2 regions of the Staphylococcus sp. 11262D007BW genome follow, and region 1 is predicted to be linked to the other one. Evidence: riboswitches for the same ligand, from Rfam matches in the RefSeq annotation. Region 1 holds a riboswitch; the other holds the start of a gene.
The links. A riboswitch is a leader RNA that binds a small molecule or an ion and turns the genes downstream of it on or off. The one in region 1 is predicted to bind FMN.

Region 1 (8,130 bases):
TTGTTCCAAATGTACATACCTCCAACACGTTTTTAAAACATGCTATAATAAATTTTGATATATTGCATTAAATGCAAACAGAAATGAGGAAATTTTATGTATGAAGTTAAACTAGATGCGTTTAACGGACCATTAGATTTATTATTACATCTTATACATGAATTTGAAATCGATATTTATGATATTCCAATGAGAGAACTTACGCAACAATATCTACAATACATACATGCAATGAAGCAATTAGAAATCAATGTTGCAAGCGAATATTTATTAACCGCTTCAGAGTTATTAATGATTAAAAGTAAAATGTTACTACCTCATACGACACAAGATGATTTAGTAGAAGAAGATCCTCGTGAAGAACTCGTCGAAAAGTTAATTGAATATCAAAATTATAAAGCGTACTCTCAAATGTTAGAAGAAAAGCAATTAGATCGTCATGCCTTATATACTAAAGTACCCAGTGACTTATCAAAATATGAAACCAACGATCAATTAGATTCAAACACTACACTAGATATAACCGATCTTATGATTGCGTATCAAAAATTAAAAACGCGAGCTACATTTAAAAAGCCAACAACTGTTAATATTAAAAAAGAAAATGTAACTGTTCAACAATCGACTGAACATATCTTTCAGCAGTTAGCATCTCATCAACAATTAACATTTTTTGATTTGTTTCAATTCGATGAACCCCTTGAATATGTGGTCACACATTTCATTGCGCTTTTAGATATGGCGAAAAACGGCTTAATTCAAATTACGCAAAATAAAGCATTTCATAATATCACAATTAATAAAGGAGTTAACTATGGCAGTTATTACGACTGAAGCACTGATCGCCTTGTTATATACCACAGGCGAAAATGGTATAGATGAACAACAATTGCTTCAAATACTTGAAATTGATCAAAATACTTTAGAAGAAACGATTCAATCGGTTCAATTACCTGGTTTAGAAATTCATAAATTTGGACAAGTTTACATATTAACAACAGAGCGTAAAATGGAACCATATATTGAGTCACTTATCGAAAACAAAGACAACTCAAAATTATCACAGGCTGCAATGGAAACACTTGCAATTATTGCTTATAATCAACCTATAACACGTAATGATATTGAGATGATTCGAGGAATTAATTCAGATGGACCTGTCAAAACTTTAATCGCTAAAGGACTTATCCAATCGATTGCTACAAAGGAATCCCGAGCACAACAACTGTATACGACAGATTTATTTTTAAATGTATTTGGATTATCTAGTTTAGAAGCATTACCTACCACTGATGAAGATGAAGAAGAGATTGAATCATTTTTTAATGAATTGATAGAAAAGGAGTAATATCATGACAAATGAACTTGAAAGACTGCAAAAAAGAATTGCAAAAAGTGGTTATACATCTAGACGAAAGGCTGAAACATTAATACAAGATGGCCGAGTTAAAGTAAATCATAAAACTGTCACTGAACTTGGGACAAAAGTCGCACCATCTGACCAAGTGAGCATTGACGATGTGCCAATTGAACTTGAAGATAAACTTTACATTCTTTTTTATAAACCAACTCAAGTTATTACAAGTGTTTCTGATGATCGTGGTCGACGTGTGGTATTAGACTACTTTGATGATTTAGAAACGCGTATTTTCCCTGTAGGTCGTTTAGATTATGATACTTCCGGTTTGTTGCTATTAACGAATGATGGGGAATTTACGAATTTAATGACGCATCCTAAATATAAAATTCCTAAAACATATGTAGTTAAAATAGAAGGGTACATCATGCGTGATCAGCTAAAAGAACTTGAAAAAGGGATTCAATTAGAAGATGGGGCGACACAACCTGCTAAAGTTAAATTAAAGAAGCAGAATAAAGAAAAAAATACGTCGTTAATTGAAATTACGATTACTGAAGGACGAAATAGACAAGTTCGTCGTATGTTTGAATACTTTGGCTTTAAAGTTGAAAAGTTAACACGTATTTCATTTGGACCATTAACATTAAAAGGTTTAGGTGCAGGAGAAGGTCGTGTTTTATCACCTCACGAAGTTAAAACACTTAGACAACTGGCCGAAAAAGGTCATCAGTAATTATGATCAGTAAATCACAAAATTAATTGTTTTATTATCTAGTAGAATCCGCTATATGTTATAATAAAAATTAATTATGGATATGACACCAGGTGTAGGAGGGATGTCATGATGGCTAATAAAATTTTAGTCGTAGATGATGAACAACGAATTAGGAAATTATTAAAATTATATTTAGAAAGAGAAGGTTTTGAAATCATCGAAGCAAGTGATGGTAAAGAAGCATTAGACTATTCTCTTAAGCATGATTTTTCATGCATACTATTAGATTTAATGTTACCTGAAATTGATGGCATTGACGTCGCAATACGCATTCGCGCTACTAAAGAAACACCGATTATCATGCTTACAGCAAAAGGTGAAGAAAATAATCGTGTAGAAGGATTTGAATCTGGCGCAGATGATTATATTGTCAAACCTTTTTCTCCTAGGGAAGTCGTTTTAAGAGTTAAAGCTTTATTGAGACGAACTCAAACTACAACCTCAGAGCAAAATGAACCTCATACACGTGATATGTTAGAGTTTCCTCATTTAACAATTGATAATGATGCACATAAAGTTTTAGCTGATCAACAAGTTGTTAATTTAACACCAAAAGAATATGAGTTATTAATCTTTTTAGCCAAAACGCCAAATAAGGTATTTGATAGAGAGCAATTACTCAAAGAAGTTTGGCATTATGAATTTTATGGAGATTTAAGAACCGTGGATACACATGTTAAACGTTTACGCGAGAAACTGAATCGTGTATCAGGTGAAGCAGCAAAAATGATTCAAACTGTATGGGGTGTAGGATATAAATTTGAAGTTTTAACTGAAAATGAAGCGACTGAATAGCGTTGTTATAAAACTGTGGTTAACTATTATCTTAATAGTAACGACAGTTTTAATTTTATTAAGTGCTGCGCTTATCACCTTTATTCAACAGTACTATACCCATTTTGCTGAACAATCTCTCTACGAAAATGCTGAAAACATAACTGAAGTTATAGAACAAAGTGATGATCGTAAAACGGCTATTGAAAATAGTGAAATACTAATGGAAAGTAATATTAATTTTATTATTTTACCTGACAACGAAAGTAATACCAATCAATCACCTTTAAAACAAAAAATGCTTCAACAAATTGAAAACAACAAAGATTTTGAACGTGTGTTTAATAATAAACAACCTAAACTAGAACATGTTTCAATTAAATTAAACAATAAACAATATAAATATGTATTGTTAGGTTATCCAGCAAAAGATTATAACGGACAACCTTCAGCTGTCTTTATTTATCAGGATTTAAAAAGTATTGATGAAACAAATAATATTATTACTATTATTATTTTAATTACAGCTGTCGTAGCTTTAGCAGTCACAACAGTTTTCGCTTTTTTCTTATCAACTCGAATTACGAAACCACTTCGAGAGTTAAAAAGTCAAGCTCGCGAAGTAGCACGTGGTAATCAAGTTGAGCGTTTGCCTATTCATACTAAAGATGAAATTGGCGAATTAGCAATGACATTTAATAAAATGAGTTGGAGTATACAAAATCATATTAATGAGATTACAACATCTAAGAATATTCGTGATACGTTAATCAACTCAATGGTAGAAGGTGTCCTTGGTATTAATCATCGTCGAGAAATCATATTATCCAACAAACTTGCGCATAAAATGATTACTCAGATGTCCGAAGAGGATAAACAAAACTTTGAAAAACAAGTGACGCGTACGTTTGCTGATCAAAGCACAGAATATCAAGAATATGAAGTGAATAAACGCTATTTAGTCGTGATTACCACATATATCGATAAAATTGAATTGAATGGTAATAGTGGATTAGTTGTTGTAATTAGAGATATGACAAATGAACATCAAATGGACCAAATTAAAAAAGACTTTATCGCTAATGTATCTCATGAACTACGCACACCAATTGCATTATTACAAGGATATACCGAATCAATTGTAGACGGTATTGTAACTGAACCTAAAGAAATCAACGAATCATTAATGATTGTGCTCGATGAATCAAAACGTTTAAATCGTTTAGTCAATGAATTGCTTAATGTTGCTAAAATGGACGCTGAAGGTATTAATGTTTCTCAACAACTTCAACCGATGCGTTACTTAGTTGAAAAAATGGCAATAAAATATCGACAACAAGCTCAAGAATATCAACTTCATCTCAATTTCCAACTTGATGGGGTAATGGAAGATGATTGGTATTATGATTTCGATAGAATAGAACAAGTTTTAACTAATCTTGTGGATAATGCGACAAGATATACGCAACATGGGGATGAAATTTCAATTACAGCAACTGAAGATGAAAACTATCACATACTCAACATTTCAGACACTGGTGTTGGTATCGCTGAGGAACATTTACCATCTGTTTTTGAACGCTTTTACAAAGTGGATGCAGCCCGTAAAAGAGGTAAACAAGGCACAGGATTAGGTTTATTTATTTCTCGAATGATCGTTGAAGCACACTGTGGTACTATTCATGTGGAAAGCCAACTTGGTGTTGGCACAACGTTCATTATTAAATTACCTAAAAAAGACTATCTATTAACACGTTAATTCAAACGATATCATGTCGAAAATGATTTAGATTTGTAAGTAAGTCTTGCAAAATGATTGTTTAAATAGGCATTGTCTTGTATGATATAGCTACAAATTTGAAATAAAATTCATCTTCGGGGTCGGGTGTAAATCCCAACCGGCAGTGAAAGCCTGCGAGCCATGTATGGTTGATCTAGTGAAATTCTAGAGCCGACAGTATAGTCTGGAAGGGAGAAGATGGAGGTTTATTTGTGTTGTTTTAATCATCATCACGCCTCCTATTCGAATAAGATGAATTAAAGGAGGTTGCATATGAAAAAACAAAATAAACGACTTATCATCGTAGGAATGTTAAGTGCCATCGCTTTTATTTTAATGTTTATTAAATTTCCATTGCCATTTCTACCACCATATTTGACAGTGGATTTTAGTGATGTACCTGCATTACTTGCGACTTTTACATTTGGACCATTAGCTGGCATATTAGTAGAGCTAATCAAAAATATTTTAAACTTTTTATTTAATATTAGTGATCCAATAGGACCCATCGCCAATTTCTTAGCAGGTATTAGTTTATTACTCACTAGTTATTGGATTTACTATAAAAGACAAACAACACGCTCTCTTATAGTCGGGTTAGTATTAGGTGTTATTATGATGACGATCGTATTAAGTATCCTAAACTACTTTGTGCTATTACCACTTTACGGTATTATCATGAACCTTAGTGATATTAAAAATAACTTAAAAATCATCATTACAGCTGGTATTATTCCATTTAATATTATTAAAGGCGTTATTGTTTCTATCATATTTATACTTTTATATGGTCGATTAGGTCATATTTTGCGTAGATAGTGCTTTTATTAGTATAAAGATAAACAGCGCTGAAGTAATCATGAATTACTTCAGCGCTGTTTATATAACATCTAATACAATGTTTATTCGAATTTTAATGCGTCACCATCAAATGATTCTTCTTCTACTTTAATAGAATCTGTTGGACAACCTTCAAATGCATCTTCCAAGTCTTCATATAATTCTTCTGGAACTGGTGTTGTACCTTGGTTGTCATCAAGGATTACATACGCAATCCCTTCATCATCGTAGTCATATATATCAGGTGCAGCGGCGCCACATGCACCACATGCAATACAAGTATCCATATCTACAATTGTATATTTAGCCATTTTTTCGCCTCCCTTTTCAAAGCAACTCAATCACATTATAATTTCATTGTAGTGAGATATACTTTATTTTTCAATATTTTAGTCCATAGAACGGAGATTAACTATGAATGATTTAATCCAATATGCTTATCATAAAGCACATCCATACAAAACTGTAAAAAGCATATATAATATTATCATAGGTAAAAAAAGTCATCAAACTTTTTTCGATGCCACAACACTCAATTTACTGACTTTATTTGGATATATGCCAAGTTTGTCATACGCTCAATTTCAAAGCCTAGCATCTAACGAGACACAATTGACTTCAATTAATACGACGACTCATGTGACGTTTTATGAACTATCAGATACATTTACTACATTGCAATTACTCATCCAAACACTATCGCACCGTAAGCATCATCAGTTAAAGTTTTTACCCATCACTTCTAATATTCAAATTCATACAAAAGTCAAACAAATCTATCACGATATCCAGTACCATGATGATTTTGCAGTCGTTGAACAAGAAGTCTTTCAATTATTTGAAAGCTTGAATAAGCGTAATCCTAATAGCATCTTACATTACTATTTATGTGGTTATCAGGAAGCTATGTATACAGATAAACAAATATGTAGCCTTAATAGATGGGATGAAAATCAAGTAGCCGTACAATTCTATAATGATTTAGTGGAACTTTATAAACTATTAAAACAAACTAGTTCCTTTTCATATCTCACTAAATGTAAAGCGTTGCCGCACATTTCTATTAAGGTTGCTAATACGCTTAAATGGTATCAACAAGGTTGGTCTTTACAAAACATTGCACATCATTCACATGTCACTTTCAATACTATTGAAGATCATGTATTAGATTTATTTATAAAAGGGTATATAAACGATTATCATGCTTTTGTCACTCAAATTAATCAACGTTTTATTCAATATTACGATAGTCACCCTTATTTAAAACTTAAACATTATAAATCAATCTTTGAAGATATGAGCTATTTTGAATTAAAATTACATATCATTGGCATTGCAAAGGGGGACTTAAAATGTTGAATGAAGCACTTCAACACTTTTTCGGCTTTGATCATTTTAAGCCTGGACAAGAAGCTGTGATACAATCTGTACTCAACGGGAAGAATACATTAGGCGTATTGCCGACAGGTAGCGGTAAAAGTTTATGTTATCAACTACCCACTTATATCAATCAACAGCCAACGCTTGTGATCTCACCACTTATTTCTTTAATGGATGATCAAGTGATGCAAATGAAAATGAATGGAGAACCTCGTGTTGTTGCTATACATTCAGGTATGACTGAAGAAGAGCGACATACCGCATATACACAACTTAAGTCAGCACGTTTTATATTTGTTAGTCCAGAGTTTATCTTACAACCTAGACATTTCAAAAAAATTGCACATATTCCATTTGGTTTAATTGTATTAGATGAGGCACATTGTTTATCTGAATGGGGCTTTGATTTTAGACCACACTATATTCAAATCGGAGCTTTAACAAAACACTTTAAAGACGTTCCATTGTTAGCACTAACTGCTACTGCTGTATCACATTTACAAAATGATATTGAAATGGTCGTTAAGCGTAATTTTACAACGATCACTTTACCTATGGATCGGCCGAATATTTCTTTATCAGTTAAACACTGTCTTGATTTTGATGAAAAAATCGCACAATTATTAAGTATTATCCCAAATTCAGGACCAACCATTATTTACGTTTCTTCCAAAAAGATTTGTTACGATTTAGCAGAAACCATTTATCATAGTGGATTTTTAACTGGTATTTATCACGCTGATTTAACTTACCAAGAACGCCACACAGTTCAACAACAATTTTTAAACAATGATATTCCTATTATTGTGGCCACAAGTGCATTCGGCATGGGTGTTAACAAACCAGATATACGTACAGTTATCCATTTTCATTTACCGCCAAGTCCTTCTAATTTTATCCAAGAAATTGGAAGAGCAGGGCGTGACGGGTTACCAAGTCAATCTATTGCTTTATACCAAAATGAAGATTTGCATCTTATGGAAACGTTAGCGATTGAAAATTTAATTGATACGCGTGATATCGATGCTTACTTTCAAAACCAATTATTGAATGAAGAAAAAACAAAAATATTAGATCAACTCTCACAAGTCTTTAACGAGCCAACATTAAAACGAATTTTTGATGAACAATACACATTAAAACAAAACGCATTTGAACAAATGGTGTTATATGCGAATGCTTCTTCATGTAGACGTACGACGTTATTACGTTATTTTCATA
Region 2 (8,130 bases), 280 kb from region 1:
TAGGCATCGACTTCGTGTACATCATTCACTAAAAAGCCAGCATTAAAGGAACGGTTATTTAAAAAACTTAAAATATAACGCATGACATGTTCTCGTTCTGGCTCGTTATGTAATTCATGGAACAATCCTTGCCATATTTTAAACTGCAACTCATTAAAACGTTTCATTTTGATGAGTTCTGCAGTTACATCAATATTGGAAATGCGATCATGATCGCCACACATTACACATAGGGGCACTTGTTTCATATCCTTCCAATGATCATTTGTTTCTTTCATCACTTTAACAAGTTCATTAAACCAATGATAACTTACTTTTTTTAACATTAAAGCATCCTCATAAGTATCATCTAACACTTCCGAATGACGCGTAAAGTCTTCATATGGAATCCCTAATTCAAAAGTGGCGCCTTTAGAAATATCACCAATATTGGATAACAATGTTTTCTGACGTGTTTTTTTATTATTATGGAATGCATATAACGGAGAAATTAAAATTAATCCTTCAAGCTCCACCTCTACTTTTTCTAGAAGGTTCGTACATATTAAGCCCCCTAATCCAACACCAATCATAAATGTAGGGAGATGGTAATCCTTAGCTATAGATAACCACTCCAATATTCTTTCATGATATACATCAAAAGATTCAATTTGACCTTTATGCGTTCTTGAGGTCTGACCTTGACCTGGTAAATCTCCCATGATGACGTGATAACCATTACGTCTTAATTGCGTTATCACATAAGCATAACGTCCAGTATGCTCTAACATATTGTGAACAATGACGATAACACCTTTTGCTTCACTTTCTGTTTCCCATTTCCACATGCTACATTTTCCTTCCTAGCAAAATTACTATATGTATTATAACTTTTACCTCTGTTAAATAGCTAATAAAAAACAAAATGAGACTGAGATCTAAAGCACTTAGCCTTTAAATGCTTTTATCTCAACCTCATAGATGCAAAATTTTAATGATTTTTTGGGATCCATCATTAACTTAATTTAAATTTCTTTCTTACAAATGGGATTTTAAGTAATAAAACCGTAATTAACACTTCGTAAAATGCAGGGAAAAGTTTCGCTAACAATAAAAGAAAGAATTGACCGATTAAAGTTCCATTACCTTGACTCGCATTAAAATTCGCTAAAATACCAATATCAATAATATTAAGACCAATAATTACAGTAACAACAAGCCACATTTTCTTAGTAATCACACCTACAACGGCACCAATAATTACTAAAAGTATCAGCTCGAATACAAAATATTGAATAAATGTATCTAATTCAGTCCCAAACATGTAAAAAGCCATATCTCTAAACATATAATAACTCCCTTAACCTTAATTAATTCTATTTTATCACGAAAGTGGCCGCTCATTTTTAAAGTTATCGTTAAGTTTTGCCTTTAACATTTACATAACCTTAAAAAATAATAATTACGGTAAATTAACAAAGCTTTAATATGTCCTTTATATTGCATTCAATGTGGTATGTTAATTTATCAGTAAGGTCACAATATAACATTGAGGTAAAGGAGTTTATAATGAAATTTATACTAAAATGCGTACTTTGGCTTCTGATTTTCACCCTATCACCTGTTATATTTGCTTTTATGCAAGAACCTATTGAATTTGATTCCCATTCAACTACATTATCTTCAAATAATCTCTCTAAAGTAGTAAAAATAACCCATTCTAACAAAAATACAGTAACGATGTGAAGCAATGATTTAGTATAGTTTTACACGTTTTTGTTGTAAACGTTTTCTAAAACAATATGTTCATGATAAACTATCATCATATACTAAACAAAATGTTTATTTATGGGAGGAATTTTCATGAGCATAGTTAAAAATTTTTTTATTGGCTTATCAAATAATGAAATTCTAAACAGTACTGCTAAAAAGCTGGGACCTTCTCTAGGTGCCAATCGCGTAGTTGCGGGAAATACGCTAGAACAGGTTGTTAATACCATTAAAAATCTAAATAATAAGAATATTGCGGTAACTGTTGATAATTTAGGGGAATTTGTCAATAACAAAAGCGATGCTATTGCAGCAAAGGATGCGATTCTTGAAGTAATGAAAGCAATCTACGAACATGATTTAGATGCACACATGTCTGTTAAACTTAGTCAACTCGGTTGTGAGTTTGATAAATCACTCGCTTATGACAATATTTATGAGATTGTTTCAACAGCAAAACAATACAATAATATGCACATTAATATCGATACAGAAAAATATGATAGTTTATTTGATATTACTCAAACTTTAGACCGTTTAAAGTCTGAATTTTCAAATGTTGGTACAGTTATCCAAGCCTATTTATTTAAAGGTGAAGTACTGATTGATAAATATCCGGAATTACGATTACGTTTAGTAAAAGGCGCTTATAAAGAATCTCCTCACATTGCTTATCAAACAAAAGAGGAAATTGATCAAAATTATATTCATTTAATTGAAAAACGTTTACTGAATGCTCAAAATATGACATCTATCGCAACACATGATGATCGTATTATAGACCATGCGAAACAATTCATTGAAGAACATAACATTGATAAAGATTTAGTAGAATTTCAAATGTTATACGGTTTCCGTAGCGAACTAGCAGAATCTATCGCAAACGAAGGGTATCATTTTACAATTTATGTCCCTTATGGCGATGATTGGTTTGGTTATTTTATGCGTCGTTTAGCTGAACGACCTCAAAACTTAATTCTTGCTTTTAAAGAATTTATTAAACCAAAATCTATCGCTACAATCGGAGGCGTTGGAATAGCGTTTTATTTATTATATAAATTATTACGTCGCAAATAATTACAATAATAACGGCTAACCATTATGGGTGAAACATAGTGGCTAGCCGTTCTTTAGTTATTTTAGCGTTAATAAAATGCTTTATATTCTAGCTTTAAAATTGCTTAAGAAGATTTGCCATTTCAATCGCACCTACTGCAACTTCTGCACCTTTGTTACCTGCTTTCGTACCTGCGCGTTCCACAGCTTGTTCAATATTTTCAGTTGTAAGTAAACCGAAAATAACCGGTACTCCTGTATCATCACTTGCTTTGGCAATACCTTTAGAAGCTTCATTACATACATAATCATAATGAGAAGTCGCGCCTCTAATAACGCAACCTAACGTAATCACCGCATCATATTTTTGAGTTGCTGCCATTTTTTTAGCGACTATTGGTAATTCAAATGCACCTGGTACGTAAGCAATATCAATTGCTTCTTCCTCAACTTGATGACGTTTCAATGTATCCATTGCCCCATCTACTAATCGACTTGTAATAAAATCATTAAAACGACTCACTACGATTCCTATTTTTAATCCTTTACCTACTAATTGTCCTTCAAATTTCATTGATAATCCTCCTATTTTATAACATATGACCCATTTGTAATTTTTTTACTTCTAAATAATCTTGATTGTTTTGATTTGCTTTAGTAATCACTGGTATTCTTTTTTGAATTTCAATACCGTATTGTTTTAAGCCAGAGAACTTTTCAGGGTTATTACTTAACAAATTAATTTCTGTGACACCGAAATATTTTAACATTTGCGCTGCAATATCATATTCTCGAAGATCAGGTTCAAAGCCTAATGCTTCATTGGCTGTGACTGTATTATATCCTTGCTCAATTAATTGGTACGCTTTAAGCTTATTCATTAGCCCTATTCCACGTCCTTCTTGAGGTAAATATAGAATCATACCGCCATGCTCTTGAATATATTTCATTGAAGCCTCTAATTGTTCACCACAATCACATCTTTCACTATGAAAAATATCACCTGTCGCACAAGCTGAATGAATTCTAACATTCATTTGCGGATGAATGTCTCCTTTAACAAGTGCCATATGTTCAGTTTGATCAATTTTAGATGTAAATCCATATAAATCAAACTCCCCATATCGTGTAGGCAACTTAATTTGAGCTTCTGAACGAATTAAGCAAGTATTCGTTTTTAAATATTGCACTAAGTCGTCTATCGTAATCATTTTAAGGTTATGTTGCTCTTTAAATTGTTGCAACTGCTCACCTTTTGCCATTGTGCCATCATCATTCATAATCTCACAAATAACGCCAGCAGGTTTGGCCCCAGTTAAGCGCGCTAAATCAATCGTTGCTTCCGTATGCCCTCTTCTTTCTAATACACCTTTTTCTTTCGCGATTAATGGAAAAAGGTGTCCAGGTTGATGAAATGATTGAGGTGAAACATTATCATCAATTAATGCACGAGCCGTCGCCGTACGTTCGAAAGCACTAATACCAGTGGTACTACTAATGTGATCTATGCTTACTGTAAACGCTGTACCATGAGGATCTGTATTATGATGAACCATAGATGGTAATCCCGCTGCCTCAGCTATGGTGTGTGTAATAGGTGTACATATCAGTCCTCTACCAAACTGCGTCATAAAATTGATTGTATCCTCTTTCATCCATTGCGTAATGGCGATTAAATCACCTTCATTTTCTCTATTTTCATCATCTAGGACTACAATCATTTCACCATTTTTAAGTGCCTCTAATGCACTGTCAATTGTATCAAACTTCATCATTACCTCTCCTTTAAAATCCCGCTTTAATCAAATCATTCATTGTTAATGTATGATCTTTCTCCATTAAAGAAGACACATATTTAAATAGCATATCTGTTTCTAAATGCACTAAGTCTCCTCGCGTCTTATCAGATAAAATGGTTGCTTTACGTGTCTCAGGAATAAGATGAATCTCAAATGCATTCGATTGTATTGCAAATACTGTTAAACTAATACCATCTACAGCAATCGCACCTTGCGGAATCATTTGCTTTAAAATATATTCAGGTGCTTGGATCGTATAAATCCATTCATTATTGGACTGTTGTACATTTATAATTTTCCCAGTATCATCTACATGTCCTTGAACAAAATGACCGCCTAAACGCCCAGTAGCGAGTAATGCACGCTCTAAATTGACTGTATCGCCAACTTGTAATTGTCCAAGATAGGTTTTATTTTCAGTTCCAAGAATGACATCCACTTTAAACGAGGACGTATCAAATTCAGTCACTGTCAGACATGTGCCATTGACACTAATAGAATCTCCTATTTTCATATCTTCTAAGATAGTAGAAGCTGAGATGGTTAATTGTGTTGTGGGATTTTGTTTACGAATAGATTGAATTGTACCTATTTCTTCGACGATACCTGTAAACACTTGATGTCACTTCCTTTTCAAATGAAGTTTTATATCTGTATCTATCATTTCAGAATGTACAATCTCAAATTGCGGAATTTGGTCAAGTGGGTCTACTGATTGTGTTTGATAATATTGAAATAGACCTTGACCTCCTATTATTTTCGGGGCTAAATAAAGGATGAAGTTTGTTATAAATTGGGTTTGTAAAAATTGTGATGTTACATTCGGACCTGCTTCGACAAGTACACGACCGAATCCTTTTTCATATAAATCGATTAAAATTGACTTAATATCACATGACGCCATATATATAATGTGTACATTTTTTAATGAAGTAGTGAGATCTTTGTTTTCAGTATAAATATAGACATCTGTTTTTAAATCATGAAATAAATCCAGTTGCCAATCAATATTACCGGAACGCGATAAAATAATCCGTACCGGATCGCGTCCTTCTTCAGTGCGTACTGTTAAACTAGGATTATCCTTTTTTAAAGTACCATTACCAGTAATAATTGCGTCATGTTCATGTCGTAATTTAAATACATCTGCTTTGACGCTTTTTGACGTAATCCACTGACTTTCTGCTTGATCCGTTGCTTGTTTGCCATCAAGACTGGCACTGACCTTAACAGTAACAATTGGCAATTTATTATTTTTACTATCGAAAAATGCTTGATATTGCTGTTCAACTTCAGGATGACGTCTATAAGTGACTTGAACACCTGCTTGTTGCATCATTTCATCACCTTGAGAAGGTAATGTTACATCTTTTGCTGCATAAACAACATGTTTAATGCCTACATCGATAATACGTTGTGCACATGGCGGTGTTTGTCCATAATGCGAACATGGTTCAAGTGAGACATAAATCGTTGCGCCTTTAACATTGTCGGCACCAGCCATATCAATTGCTTGAACCTCAGCATGTTTATCACCTTGTTGTAGATGCGCACCAATCCCAATAATTCGCCCATCTTTCACAACGACAGCGCCAACTGAAGGATTGGTACCTGTTTGACCTTCAAGCATGTTAGCTAATTGAATCGCATAATTTAAATAATCCAATATCTTTCACCTCAAATAAAAAAACCACTCGTATGTCGACTTCGAGTGGTAGGAATATATACTTAAATAAAGCTAGTCACCGCTTCGATTAAAACCTAACGCTCACATAGATGAGCCCTCTCTTTAAAACAGTGGACTAACATTTATTGTATTATTAAACATTAACTTACTTTGACTGATCAATTAAGTACATGCTTAAATCGCGAAGATCACATCTTATGATAGTCGCTTTTTAAACACACTTAAATACTTAAAAGTATTCAAAGTAATGTGTTAACGATATTCTTCCTCCCATCCAGACTTTCACTGTCGGCTCTAGATTTTCACTAGATCAGGAAATAATACGATGCATTATTACAATCGAAATTATTTCGTCGCAGGCTTAACATTACTGCCGGTTGGGAATTGCACCCTGCCCCGAAAGAATATATGAAATTGTATTGAGTTAAAGATACGATATCATAATTGGAATAAATCCATGTATATATCTTATATTAATTCTTGATTTTTGACAAATCATCAAACTGACTTACTTTTTATTTTTCTTTTTCTTCTTCTTTTTTCCTTTTTTATCTTTCTCAAGCGCCTTTTGAGCCTTATACGTTTCATACAAATTATCTACAGATTTGACTGCTTGTTGCACAATCATTGTAACGCCATTTCGTTCAAAATTGACGCCATTTGTAACTTGTCCAATGGCACGTAAATTGTTGATCGTTCCATAGAGCGGACTAACGACTTCATTCGTTGAAGGTACAATTTGAATACCTCCCATTGGATGCGATTGCACAATTTGACGATTCGCAATATCAAGGACTAATCCATCTTCTTCATCCAAGTCCTCAATATTTTTCTTCGGTCCCGTCGCATTAATAACGGCATCAACTTTTAAAGGTTCATCTTCATTTTTAAACTCTAAACGGTACTTACCATAATAACGTTTTACATTCTCTAACCCTGAATAAATCAGAATTTCTTCGTTTTGAATCGCATTAATGATAATTCTTGCAGTATCTTGAGGCATTGGATTCGTATTTTCACGAAGGTAACGATAATATTTATGAATAAATTGTAATTGGTCCTCACGACTTAAGCTATTCCAAATCCAATCCATATTTTCTTTAACCGCTTCTAATACACTTTGAAGCGCACCAACCTCTTCTGGATGATTTAAATCATATTTTAAATCCTTTACTGTGTCGTATTTACGTCGTTTTAATAACTTTTCTAAAGGAATCTCTAGACGTTCACATTCTTTTTTGAACAAGTTAATGACATCATCTAAAGGAACTACCCCCATATTTTGAGCTTTAATTTTATCAAAAGTTTTCATCGTTAAATGTTTAAGCTTAACTTGTTGCATTGTTCCTCTAACACTTGGCATTTTTCCACTACGACTTGCTAATATAATTGGTTTTTTATGATGATTAGATAATGCAAAGCGAACTACATCCAAACTTGCTAAACCTGTTCCGATAACCGCAATTTCCTGATCATCGTCAATTGAATCAAGAGTGTGGTTAGCAGGATATGGGGAGTGCATATAATTCGGCTTACCTTTTAATTGATAAGGATCGTTATAAGACATTGTGCCTATCGTAAAGAACACATAATCATATACACGACAACTATCGACATCATCATCTGTACAAACAACGATTTGTTTAGGAATGATCTCATTTTTTTGTTCTTGAACATACATGTGTGTCACTTTTTTATAGATCGGTGTAATATTTTTATATTCTTTACAATAATGTTCTAAATAATCTTTCATGTAATGACCAAATACGTAACGCGGTAAAAACTCTGCGTCATCGCCATAATTAAAGGTATTTTGCTGATTATACCACTCTCTAAATT

Region 2: linked by a shared signal. The riboswitch ahead of ribD (bifunctional diaminohydroxyphosphoribosylaminopyrimidine deaminase/5-amino-6-(5-phosphoribosylamino)uracil reductase RibD) and the one ahead of ACEE93_RS04400 (ECF transporter S component) in region 1 are both predicted to bind FMN.

What each region holds. Positions count from the first base shown of each region.
Region 1 covers NZ_JBPWPJ010000001.1:908,735-916,864, reverse strand. The annotation lists gene ACEE93_RS04430 (DUF309 domain-containing protein) at 1-9, opposite strand, end outside; gene ACEE93_RS04425 (segregation and condensation protein A) at 97-834, shown strand; gene scpB (SMC-Scp complex subunit ScpB) at 815-1,348, shown strand; gene ACEE93_RS04415 (pseudouridine synthase) at 1,353-2,093, shown strand; gene ACEE93_RS04410 (response regulator) at 2,205-2,930, shown strand; gene ACEE93_RS04405 (ATP-binding protein) at 2,914-4,668, shown strand; FMN riboswitch at 4,777-4,893, shown strand; gene ACEE93_RS04400 (ECF transporter S component) at 4,963-5,508, shown strand; gene ACEE93_RS04395 (ferredoxin) at 5,592-5,840, opposite strand; gene ACEE93_RS04390 (helix-turn-helix domain-containing protein) at 5,944-6,888, shown strand; gene ACEE93_RS04385 (RecQ family ATP-dependent DNA helicase) at 6,882-8,130, shown strand, end outside.
Region 2 covers NZ_JBPWPJ010000001.1:1,189,832-1,197,961, forward strand. The annotation lists gene ACEE93_RS05745 (alpha/beta fold hydrolase) at 1-827, opposite strand, end outside; gene ACEE93_RS05750 (hypothetical protein) at 995-1,327, opposite strand; gene ACEE93_RS05755 (proline dehydrogenase family protein) at 1,843-2,826, shown strand; gene ribH (6,7-dimethyl-8-ribityllumazine synthase) at 2,921-3,379, opposite strand; gene ribB (3,4-dihydroxy-2-butanone-4-phosphate synthase) at 3,396-4,577, opposite strand; gene ACEE93_RS05770 (riboflavin synthase) at 4,591-5,220, opposite strand; gene ribD (bifunctional diaminohydroxyphosphoribosylaminopyrimidine deaminase/5-amino-6-(5-phosphoribosylamino)uracil reductase RibD) at 5,227-6,273, opposite strand; FMN riboswitch at 6,550-6,699, opposite strand; gene ACEE93_RS05780 (FAD/NAD(P)-binding protein) at 6,800-8,130, opposite strand, start outside.